3 regions of the Micromonospora sp. B9E7 genome follow, and region 2 is predicted to be linked to each of the others. Evidence: riboswitches for the same ligand, from Rfam matches in the RefSeq annotation. Region 2 holds a riboswitch; each other region holds the start of a gene.

Region 1 (3,268 bases), on a different contig from region 2:
GCTGCGAGTCGCCTTGGAGACGCCGAAGTCGAAGCTTCCGCAGGCGGCCTCGCCGCCCTCGGCGAGCGCCCGGACGATCTGTAGCCGCACGTCGTCGGCGAGTGCGGCCAGCACGGCGGTGACCGGTACGGCGGTCAGGTCGGGTTCGTGCGGCTCCATGTGACCAGTGTAACCGTTGTTCGACAAAGGTCGAACAAGCTCCTAGGGTCGGTGTCGTTGGTTCGACGATACTCGAACATTGGAGCTGACGATGCGATCCCGCGCCGCCGCCTACCCGCTGCTCGCCGTGCTCGGTTGGGGCGTGATGTTCCCGGTCCTGGCCAGCGCGCTGACCCGGGTCGACCCACTCAACCTGACCACCGCCCGCTACCTGCTCGCCGCCGTCGTCCTGGTCGCCATCCTCCTGCTCCGCGAGGGTGCCGACGCGCTGCGGCCCGGTGCCCGAGCGGTCGAGGTGATGGTGCTCGGTGTGGTCGGCTTCGCCGGCTTCAACGTGCTCACCAACCTGGCGCTCGAACACGCCGCTCCGCAGCAGGTGGCGCTCTTCGTGGCCACCACCCCGGTGATCACCCAGCTGGTCCGTTGGGTCCGTGACGGCGTACGCCCGAAGCCGCTCCTGCTGGGCCTCTCCCTCGTGGCGCTCCTCGGCGTCGGCCTGGTGATCACGCGCGGAAGCCTGGCCGGACTCGGTCAGTTCGGTCTCGGCGGTCTGATGATGATCGGCGCGGTGCTCGGTTGGGGCATCTACACGCACGGCGCCAGCCGATTCGGTGCGTGGTCGCCACTGCGCTTCACCACGCTGACCGCGCTCGCCGGCACGGCCGCCATGCTGGCCGCGAGCATCGGCGCGGACGCCGTCGGCTGGCAGCACGCGCCGGCCGCCGCCGACCTCGTGGCGGTCACCCCACAGTTGACGTACGCCGTGATCGTGGGAGCTGTCATCGCGGTCCTGGCCTGGAACACCGGAGTGCAGCGACTCGGGGCCGCCAACGCCGCGCTGTTCATGAACCTGGTCCCGGTGACCACGTTCGCGGTGCAGATCGCCCGCGGCTACCGCCCGGAGCCCGTCGAACTGGTCGGCGCCGCCGTCACCATCGCCGCGCTGGTCGCCGCGAACCTGGCCAACCGCCCCCGGACCAGGGCCTCGTCGCTGCCCCGCGCGACCGCGGTCACCGACCCGATCGCGGTGACCGACCACGCGGCGGTGAGCGCCCGCTGACCCACTGGCTGGGATCGGCGGTAGCTAGGGCGGACAGCGTTGTCCTAGACTCGGCGGCACAACTGCATACCTCATCCAGAGGGGCTGAGGGATACGGCCCGACGACGCCCCGGCAACCACCCCGCGCGCTCACCGCTGAGCGACCCGCGGGGCAGGTGCCAATTCCGTCCCCGCCGCACCGTGCGATGCGGGGAAAGATGAGAGGACTCTCGACATGACGTCGACGCTCGCCGCCTCCGGCATCGACACCTCCGCCAGCCCCGCCCGCGCCCTGGTCTGCCGTGCCTGTTCGGCGCGCTACCCGCTCGCCGCGCAGCACGCCTGTTACGAGTGTTTCGGCCCGCTGGAGGTCGACTACGACACGGCCGCCCTGGCGACGGTCACCCGGGAGCAGATCGAGGCCGGGCCGAAGAACATCTGGCGGTACGCGGCACTGCTCCCCGCCGGTCAGGACCCGGCCACCCGGGTCACCCTCGACCCGGGGCTGACCCCGCTGGTGGCGGCCCCGCACCTCGCCGCCGAGCTGGGCATCACCGCGCCGCTCTGGGTCAAGGACGACAGCGCCAACCCCACCCACTCGTTCAAGGACCGGGTCGTCTCGGTGGCGCTCACCGCAGCCAGGGCGCTCGGCTTCACCCGGTTCGCCTGCGCGTCGACCGGTAACCTGGCCAACTCGGTGGCCGCCCACGCCGCCCGCGCCGGGGTGCCCTCGGTGGTCTTCATCCCCAGCGACCTGGAGCAGGGCAAGGTCATCACCACCGCCGTCTACGGCGGTGAGCTGGTCGCCATCGACGGCTCGTACGACGATGTCAACCGGCTCTGCGGCGAGCTGGTGGAGACCGACGAATTCGAGGACACCGCTTTCGTCAACGTGAACGTCCGGCCGTACTACGCGGAGGGCTCCAAGACCCTCGGCTACGAGGTGGCCGAGCAACTCGGCTGGCGGATCCCGGCCCAGGTGGTCATCCCGATGGCCAGTGGCGAGCTGCTCACCAAGATTGACAAGGCGTTCTCCGAGCTGGTGGAGATCGGCCTGGTCGAGGCGCCGGCCGGCGGCTGGAAGGTCTTCGGTGCGCAGTCCGCCGGCTGCAACCCGATCGCCACCGCGCTGCACGCCGAGACCGACACGATCATCCCGGTCAAGCCGACCGGGATCGCCAAGTCGCTCAACATCGGCGACCCGGCGGCCGGCCTGTACGCCCTGGAGGCGGTCCGCCGCACCGGCGGCTGGATGGAGTACGTCGACGACGACGAGATCCGTGCGGGCATCCGCGACCTGGCCCGCACCACAGGGGTCTTCGCCGAGACCGCGGGTGGGGTGACAGTGGCGGTGCTGCGCAAGCTTGTCGAGTCCGGCCGGCTCGACCCGACCGCCGAGACCGTCGTGTTCAACACCGGCGAGGGCCTGAAGACCATCGATGCGGTGGCCGGTCAGGTGGGTCCGACCCACCACATCAAGCCCTCGCTGCGCGCCGCCCGCGACGCCGGCCTCCTCGGCTGACCCCGGGGGTCGAGTCGATCAGCGGGTAACTGGGTTTTCGCTGTGAGTGTGGAAAACCCGCCGCTACGGACTTGACGGCAGGAACCGGACGGCGCAAGATGCTCCGTGCGGGAGGGCATTTCGCCGAAGACTTTTGAAGTTCTTGCGACCCAACGCCGGAGGCGTTGTGCGAGTGTCCCTCCCGACCACGTTCGATCAGGCCAGCGAGTAATTCGCTGGCCTGATCGCTTTTCCGGGGTGCACCCTCAGCGGCATGAGCATCACGATCGCGCCGTTCGACGGCGCCGACCGGACGTCGGTCGACGAGGCGTACCGGATCGGGGCGGCGACCAACGACGCCGATCTGTCGGACTTCCCGCCCTTCTGCCGGCGCCGCTTCGACGCGCTGTTCCACACCCCGATGCCCGGCACCCGGTCGCTCTGGGCGCTGGCCCGACTGGACGGCGTACCGGCCGGTTACCTCCAACTGGACCTGCCGCAGCTCGACAACACCGACAACGCCACCGCCGAGCTGCTGGTGCATCCCGAACTGCGGCGCCGAGGGGTGG
Region 2 (3,268 bases):
GCGCAGCACCCGGTTCGGCCCGAAGGCGAGGTGCACGTCGCGTACGTCGAGGCTGACCGAGGTGGCGGTGGTGGTGGTCATCGACGGTCTCCCTGGATCGTGGCGGGCAACGGCAGTTCGTCGTCCTCGTCGTCCGGTGCGGTGGCTGGCCGGCCGTGGCGCAGCCGCCTGTCGATCCAGTTCACGACGTGCGTCAGCGGAACGGTCAGCGCCAGGTAGAAGAGTCCGGCCAGGAGCAGCGCGGACTCGTTGCCGGTGGTGGCCGCGTAGTCCTGCCCGATCCGGAACAGCTCCCGCTGGCTGGCCACCAGGCCGAGGAAGTAGACCAGGCTGGAGTCCTTGATCAGCGCGATGAGCTGGTTGACCCAGGCCGGCAGGACCCGCCGGATGCCCTGCGGAATGATCACCAGCCGCATCGCGTCGCTCCAGGAGAAGCCGAGCGCACGTGCGCCCTCCAACTGGGCGGCCTCCACCGACTGGATGCCGGAGCGGAAGATCTCCCCGATGTACGCGGCGGCGATCAGCGACAGCGCCAGGATCCCCAACGGGTAGGGGTCCGGTCCCCATACCTGCATGCCCAGCGGGGCCAGCCCGACGCCGATCAACAGGATCGTCGCCGCGGCCGGCAGCCCCCGGAACACGTCGGTGTAGACCCGTGCCGGCCAGCGCAACCACCGGCTGCGGGAGATCCCGGCGACGGCCAGCAGCAGCCCCAGCACCGAGCCGAGCAGGGCGGCGGAGACCGCCAGGATCAGCGTGTTCGGCAACCCGACGGTCAACATCTCGGGCAGCGCCTCGCCCATCGCGTCCCAGTCGAAGAACGTCTCCCACAGGGTGCTCAACGGATCCATCGGTCGCCTCTCCTACCGTCCTGCTCGCTCGTCACCGGGTACTCAGGAGGCGGACGACGCGGACGGCGCCGCCGACACCGGCACCGTGCCGCTGCCCGGCTTGAAGTCCGCCGGGACCGGCCGGCCCGGGTAGTACTGGGCCTGCAACCGGCTCCAGGTGCCGTCCGCGATGACCTCGTCGAGGCCCTTGTTCAGCGCCTCGCGCAGCTTGTCGCCGCCCTTGGCGACGGCGTACGCGGTCGGCGCCGGGCTGAGCTGCTTGGCCGCCACGGTGATCTTGCCGTTGCTGTCGGCGGCCGACTTCTCGCCGATCTCGGCCGGGGCGATCCACGCGTCGGCGGTGCCGGCCTTGAGCTGGTTGATCGCGCCGTTGTAGTCCGGCACCCGCACCGGGTCGAGCTGCTTGCCGGTGGCGTAGTCGTCCTGCACGGTGCCCTGCACCACCACGACCCGCTTGCCGGCGAGCTGGTCGAAGCCGGTGATCGGGGAGCCGGCCGGGACGTCCAGGCCGAAGTAGCCGAAGTCGTAGCCGTTGCCGAAGTCGACGGTCTTCTTCCGTGCCTCGGTGATCGTGATCGAGGAGCTGCCGACGTCGAACTTGTGGTTGTTGACCTGGGAGAGCAGCGCGGAGAAGTCGGTGCCGACGAACTCGACCTTGAGGCCGAGCTTGCCGGCCACGGCGGTCAGCAGGTCGTTGTCGAAGCCGGTGAACTTGCCGTCCTTGAGGTACACGTTCGGCGGGGCGTCGGTCAGCGTGCCGGCCCGCAGCACCCCCGGCTGCGCCAGGCCGTACGGGTTGGCGGTGGCGTCGGAGGAGCTGTCGTCGCCGCAGGCGGTGAGCGCGGTGGCGGCCAGGATGGTGGCCGCGCCCAGGGCGGTGGCACGGGTCAGGGCAGGAAGAAGTCGCACGGGTGTCTCCGAAAAGGTCGTGTCCCGGCACGCACGGGTGTGCGTCGCCGACGGCGCGCCCGATGGGCGTACCGGAGAGGGAGAGGGTTCGGGAGGAGCGCTGCGCTAGTGCGTGGTGCCGCGACGACACGCGGCGCTGCACATTCGCATCATGTCCACGTGCCGTCGCCGGGTCAGTGCCGGCGAGGGCCAACCGGCGCGGACATCCGCGACGTCTGTCGGTGGGGTGGTGCTGAGGATGCGCATGGTTCTCCCGGGTCTGTGCTGACCTGGGTGCCAGGCCACGCTTGCACCGACGTCCCGTCGGTGCCTGGTCTTCACCCGGGGCACCCCACCGCGGAGGAGGGTTGCCGGCCAGCGAGCCGGGGCTTCGCGCTGGCACTCATGACCTGCGCCGAGGCTAGCAGCAGGCACGGGTGGATCGTCCAGTCGTTATGACCACGCTCACCGTGCGCGACGAGCTGCCCGCTCGCAGGTCAGCCGGCGTGCACGTGCGGTCGACGGTGCGGGTCGGGCTCGTGGCGGCGCAGGATCTCCCGGGTCACCGAGGCGATGGCGCCCTGCCCGAACGCCAGGTAGCGCAGGATGTTGCGGCCGGGGCTGCCCTCGCTCCACTCGAAGTAGATGTGTGGGCGCCGACTGCTGCGGTCGCGGATCTCCAGCAGCAGGGCGGCGAGCGCGCTGGGCACCGACGAACTGGCCAGGCTGAGTACCGGGAAGCGGCCGTCGACCACGCTGCCGCGGACCAGCAGCTCGGTCTCGAAGTCGGACGGGTCGGTGACCTGGACCTCGACGAAGATGACGTCGCTGTCGTCGGGGAAGTCGTTGTCCGCCATGGTCTGCGCCAGCTTGGCGCGGTACTCCGCCTCGTCCCGGCGGTCGGGCTCGTGCGCGACGAGGCGGATCCGCCGTCCGGCGCGTTCGTCGACCATCCGGGCCGCGACCGGGTCCAGCTCGACGTGGTCGACGCGCAGCTCGTAGGCCCGGGACAACCGGGACAGCACCGACACCAGGATGATCCCGCCGATGAAACACGTCGCGATCTTGACCCCGTCGGGGCGTTCCACCACGTTCGCCAGGGTGGTGTAGACGAAGATCACCGCGATGGTTCCGAACGCGACGACGCGGCCGCGCTGCCGGCGCCGCACCGCCGCGAGCGTCACCGCGGTCGCCGCCGACGTGATCAACACCAGAACCCCGGTGGCGTACGCGCCACCCTGCGCGTCCACGCTGGCCTCGAAGACGACCGTGATCAGGAACGCCACCGCGGTGAACACCAGCACCAGCGGCCGGACCGCCCGCGCCCAGGTCGGTGCCATGCCGTAGCGGGGCAGGTAGCGGGGTACGAGGTTGAGCAGCCCGGCCATCGCCGATGCCCCCGCGAACCAGAGGATCCCGATGGTGGACAGGTCGTAGACGGTGCCGAACACCTCCCCGAGATGGGCGTGCGCCAGGTAGGCCAGCGCCCGACCGTTCGCCGGCCCGCCCGGCTGGAATGCCTCCGGCGG
Region 3 (3,268 bases), on a different contig from region 2:
CTGGACCGGCTGCGCGACAACAAGGAGGAACTGGCCACGTTGACCGAGGCGATCGAGGGTGCGAAGGAGACGGCCACCCTCTCCCCGGCCCGCTGGCACCGCCGCAGTGAACTGATCCACTACGCGGAGGCGGCCGACCCGATCGACCGGGCGATGCGTAACAGCGGCACGCTGATCCGCCGGTCGGTGACCCTCATCGAGGACGACGAGCCGGTGCCCGATCCGATGCCGGACGCGATCGGTCACCTCGCCGAGTCGGTCCGGCTGCTCAAGCACGAGTTCGCCGCTGGGGAGGAGCCGGAGAAGGCCCGGGAGCGCTCCCTGCGGGCGGTCAGCGAAGCCGGCCGGGCGTACGGGGCCGGCGTCGGCTTCTCCGGCAGCGTGGTGGTCGCCCAGATCCGGACCACCGCGAGCGACCTGCTGGTGGCCTCCGGGATCGAGCAGGAGGAGGCGAACCGGTGGATCCGCTCCGCCTTCGGGGAGCAGGAGCGGCCGGTCGGTGAGCCGGCCACACCCGACGAGACGCCGAAACCGCCCACCGCCCCACCCGTCGGCTGAGCAAGGAAGGGCCCTTCCTTAACGCCTCATGTATAGGAGGGGGCCCTTCCTAACATCGCGACGCGTCGGGCCGCGCGAGCCCTCAGCCCAGTTCGGCGAGCGCCGCGAGCAGCCGGTCCACCTGGGCCGCCGTGCTGCCCAGCCCGATGCTGGCACGCAGCGCGGTGGGCGGCAGGTCCCGCCGACCGGTACGCCCCGCCGCCTCGCCGAGCAGACGCCGGGCCAGCGGGTGGGCGCAGAACAGCCCGTCGCGTACGCCGATGTGGTGCTCGGCGGCCAGCCGCGCGGCCACGTCGCCGGATTCCCGGCCGGCGACCACGAACGAGACGATCCCGACGCGGGGCGCGTCCGGGCCGAAGGTGCGCAGCTCCACGACGTGCGGCAGAGCGGCGATGCCGGTCCGCAGTCGAGTCAGCAGCGCCTGCTCGTGGGCGGCCAGCGCGGCCCGGTCGGCGTCGCCGAGCGCCGCGCACACGGCCGCCAGCGCCACCGCGCCGAGCAGGTTCGGGGTGCCGCCCTCGTGCCGCGCAGGGCCGGTCGCCCAGTTCACGTCGTGGGTGGCCGGTCCGACGTGGCTGGTGGCGCCGCCCCCGGCCAGGTACGGCGGTGCGGCGTCCAGCCAGTCCGCCGTGCCGACCAGCACACCCGCACCGAACGGCGCGTACAGCTTGTGGCCGGACACGGCCAGGTAGTCGACGTCGAGCGCGAGCAGATCGACCGGGGCGTGCGGGGCGAGTTGCGCGGCGTCCAGCACGATCCGGGCGCCATGCCGGTGCGCCACCCGGGCCAGCTCGGCGACCGGCCACCGCTCCCCGGTCACGTTGCTGGCACCGGTCACCGCGACCAGCACCGGCAGCGCCGGGTTGCTGCCCCGGCGCAGTTCGGTGAGGGCCGCGGCGAGGTCGCGTACCGCCGCGTCCGGGTCGGTGGGCACCGGCAACCGCACCGAGCCGCGTGGCCAGGGCAGCAGGTTGGCGTGGTGCTCACTGGCGAAGGTGACCACAGTCGTACCGGCCGGCAGGGCCCGCGCCAGCAGGTTCAGCGCGTCGGTCGTGTTGCGGGTGAAGATCACGTGATCGTCGGCGCGGGCACCGAAGAAGTCACCGACCGTCTGCCGGGCCTGCTCGTAGGCCAGGGTGCAGCGTCGGGACAGGGCTCCCGCCCCACGGTGCACGCTCGCGTACCACGGCAGCAGCTCGGCCACCGCGTCGGCGGCGGCCCGCGCGCACGGCGCGCTGGCCGCGTAGTCCAGGTTGATCTCGCCCGGTACGCCGAGGACGTCGAGCGGCCCCGACGAGGCCGGCTCGGGCGCGGCGTCGAAGCGGGTGGGCAGCGAGGGGAGCAGGGTGACGGGCACGCCGGAACCTCCGGGGTCAGGGACCCCGGGTGCACTGTCGGGACGGGGTCCGCGCTTGCCCAGCACACCGATCGGGCTGGGCCCGGTCATCACCCGGGGCACCCCACCGCGAACTCGACGAGGGTTGCCGGCCAGCAAGCCGGGGCTTCGCGCTGGCACTCGTGACCTGCCGGCAGCATAACTGCTACCGATGCGACCGGACCAGCCGGCGGCGGATGGCTACGCTGACCGCATGGCCGACACCCCGCCCGGTTCACCCCTGCCGTCGCCGCCCGCACCCCCAGCCCCGTCCGTCGGCGAGGCGCCCCGGATGCCGCGGCGCCGACTGGGCTGGCGGCGGTTCCTGGCGCTGGCCGGGGTGGTGCTGCTCATCGCCGCCTGCGCGGTGTTCATGGTCTTCACGCTCGGCCAGTCGCTCGGTGTGCAGGCCCTGCTGATCGGGGTGGCCGCCGCCGTCCTGCCGGTGCCGGTACTGGTCGCCTGCTTCCTCTGGCTGGACCGGTACGAACCCGAGCCGCTGAAATACTTGATCTTCTGCTTCGCCTGGGGCGCGTTCGTCTCCACCGCCGCCTCGCTCACCGTGAACGACTTCGCCGCCGGCCGCTTCGCCGACTGGGGTCTGCCGTCCGCGCTGACCGGAGTGCTGGTGGCACCGTTCATCGAGGAGTCGACCAAGGCGCTCGGCCCGATCCTGCTGCTGGTGTTCCGCCGTCGCGAGTGGTCCGGGATCACCGACGGCCTGGTCTACTGCGGGCTGTCCGCGGTCGGCTTCGCCATGGTGGAGAACATCCTCTACCTGGGCGGGTTGGGCTACGCGTCCGGAGTCGACCGGTACGGCCCAGCGACCGGCATCCAGCAGGTCATCGCGATCTTCATCCTGCGGATCCTGCTGTTCGGGTTCGCCCATCCGCTTTTCACCTCGATGACCGGTGTGGGGTTGGGCATCGCGGCGCGGACGGCCGACCGGCGGGTCCGGGTGCTCGCCCCGATCGCCGGCCTGCTGCTGGCGATGATGTTGCACGGCACGTGGAACCTGCTGCCCACGCTGACCCAGGCCACCGGCGAGGCGGTGATCATGCTGTACGGCTTCCTGGGCCTGATGGTGCCGGTCTTCTTCGGCACGGTGGGGTTGGCGGTGTGGCTGCGCGCCTGGGAGGGGCGGCTCACCGAGCGCGTCCTGCCGGACTACGTGCGCGCCGGCTGGCTGAGCCCGCCCGAGGTGGCCGCGCTGAGCAGCCTCGGCCGCCGGCACGCGGCCCGCAGTTGGGCACGCCGGGTGGCCGGTGACGCCGGGGTGCGGGCGATGCGCGGTTACCAGGCCGCCGCCACCCGGTTGGCCCTGCTTCGCGACGG

The links. A riboswitch is a leader RNA that binds a small molecule or an ion and turns the genes downstream of it on or off. The one in region 2 is predicted to bind S-adenosylmethionine.
Region 1: another riboswitch for S-adenosylmethionine. It lies ahead of thrC (threonine synthase); the one in region 2 lies ahead of ABGB10_RS22880 (ABC transporter substrate-binding protein).
Region 3: another riboswitch for S-adenosylmethionine. It lies ahead of ABGB10_RS18785 (aminotransferase class V-fold PLP-dependent enzyme); the one in region 2 lies ahead of ABGB10_RS22880 (ABC transporter substrate-binding protein).

The regions. Positions count from the first base shown of each region.
Region 1 covers NZ_JBDPLX010000010.1:191,480-194,747, forward strand. The annotation lists gene ABGB10_RS18690 (helix-turn-helix transcriptional regulator) at 1-159, opposite strand, end outside; gene ABGB10_RS18695 (DMT family transporter) at 251-1,219, shown strand; SAM riboswitch class I at 1,288-1,423, shown strand; gene thrC (threonine synthase) at 1,434-2,720, shown strand; gene ABGB10_RS18705 (GNAT family N-acetyltransferase) at 2,974-3,268, shown strand, end outside.
Region 2 covers NZ_JBDPLX010000015.1:112,115-115,382, reverse strand. The annotation lists gene ABGB10_RS22890 (amino acid ABC transporter ATP-binding protein) at 1-81, opposite strand, end outside; gene ABGB10_RS22885 (amino acid ABC transporter permease) at 78-851, opposite strand; gene ABGB10_RS22880 (ABC transporter substrate-binding protein) at 894-1,760, opposite strand; SAM riboswitch class IV at 2,039-2,150, opposite strand; gene ABGB10_RS22875 (amino acid transporter) at 2,237-3,268, opposite strand, start outside.
Region 3 covers NZ_JBDPLX010000010.1:213,532-216,799, forward strand. The annotation lists gene ABGB10_RS18780 (FUSC family protein) at 1-558, shown strand, start outside; gene ABGB10_RS18785 (aminotransferase class V-fold PLP-dependent enzyme) at 641-1,891, opposite strand; SAM riboswitch class IV at 1,962-2,082, opposite strand; gene ABGB10_RS18790 (PrsW family intramembrane metalloprotease) at 2,106-3,268, shown strand, end outside.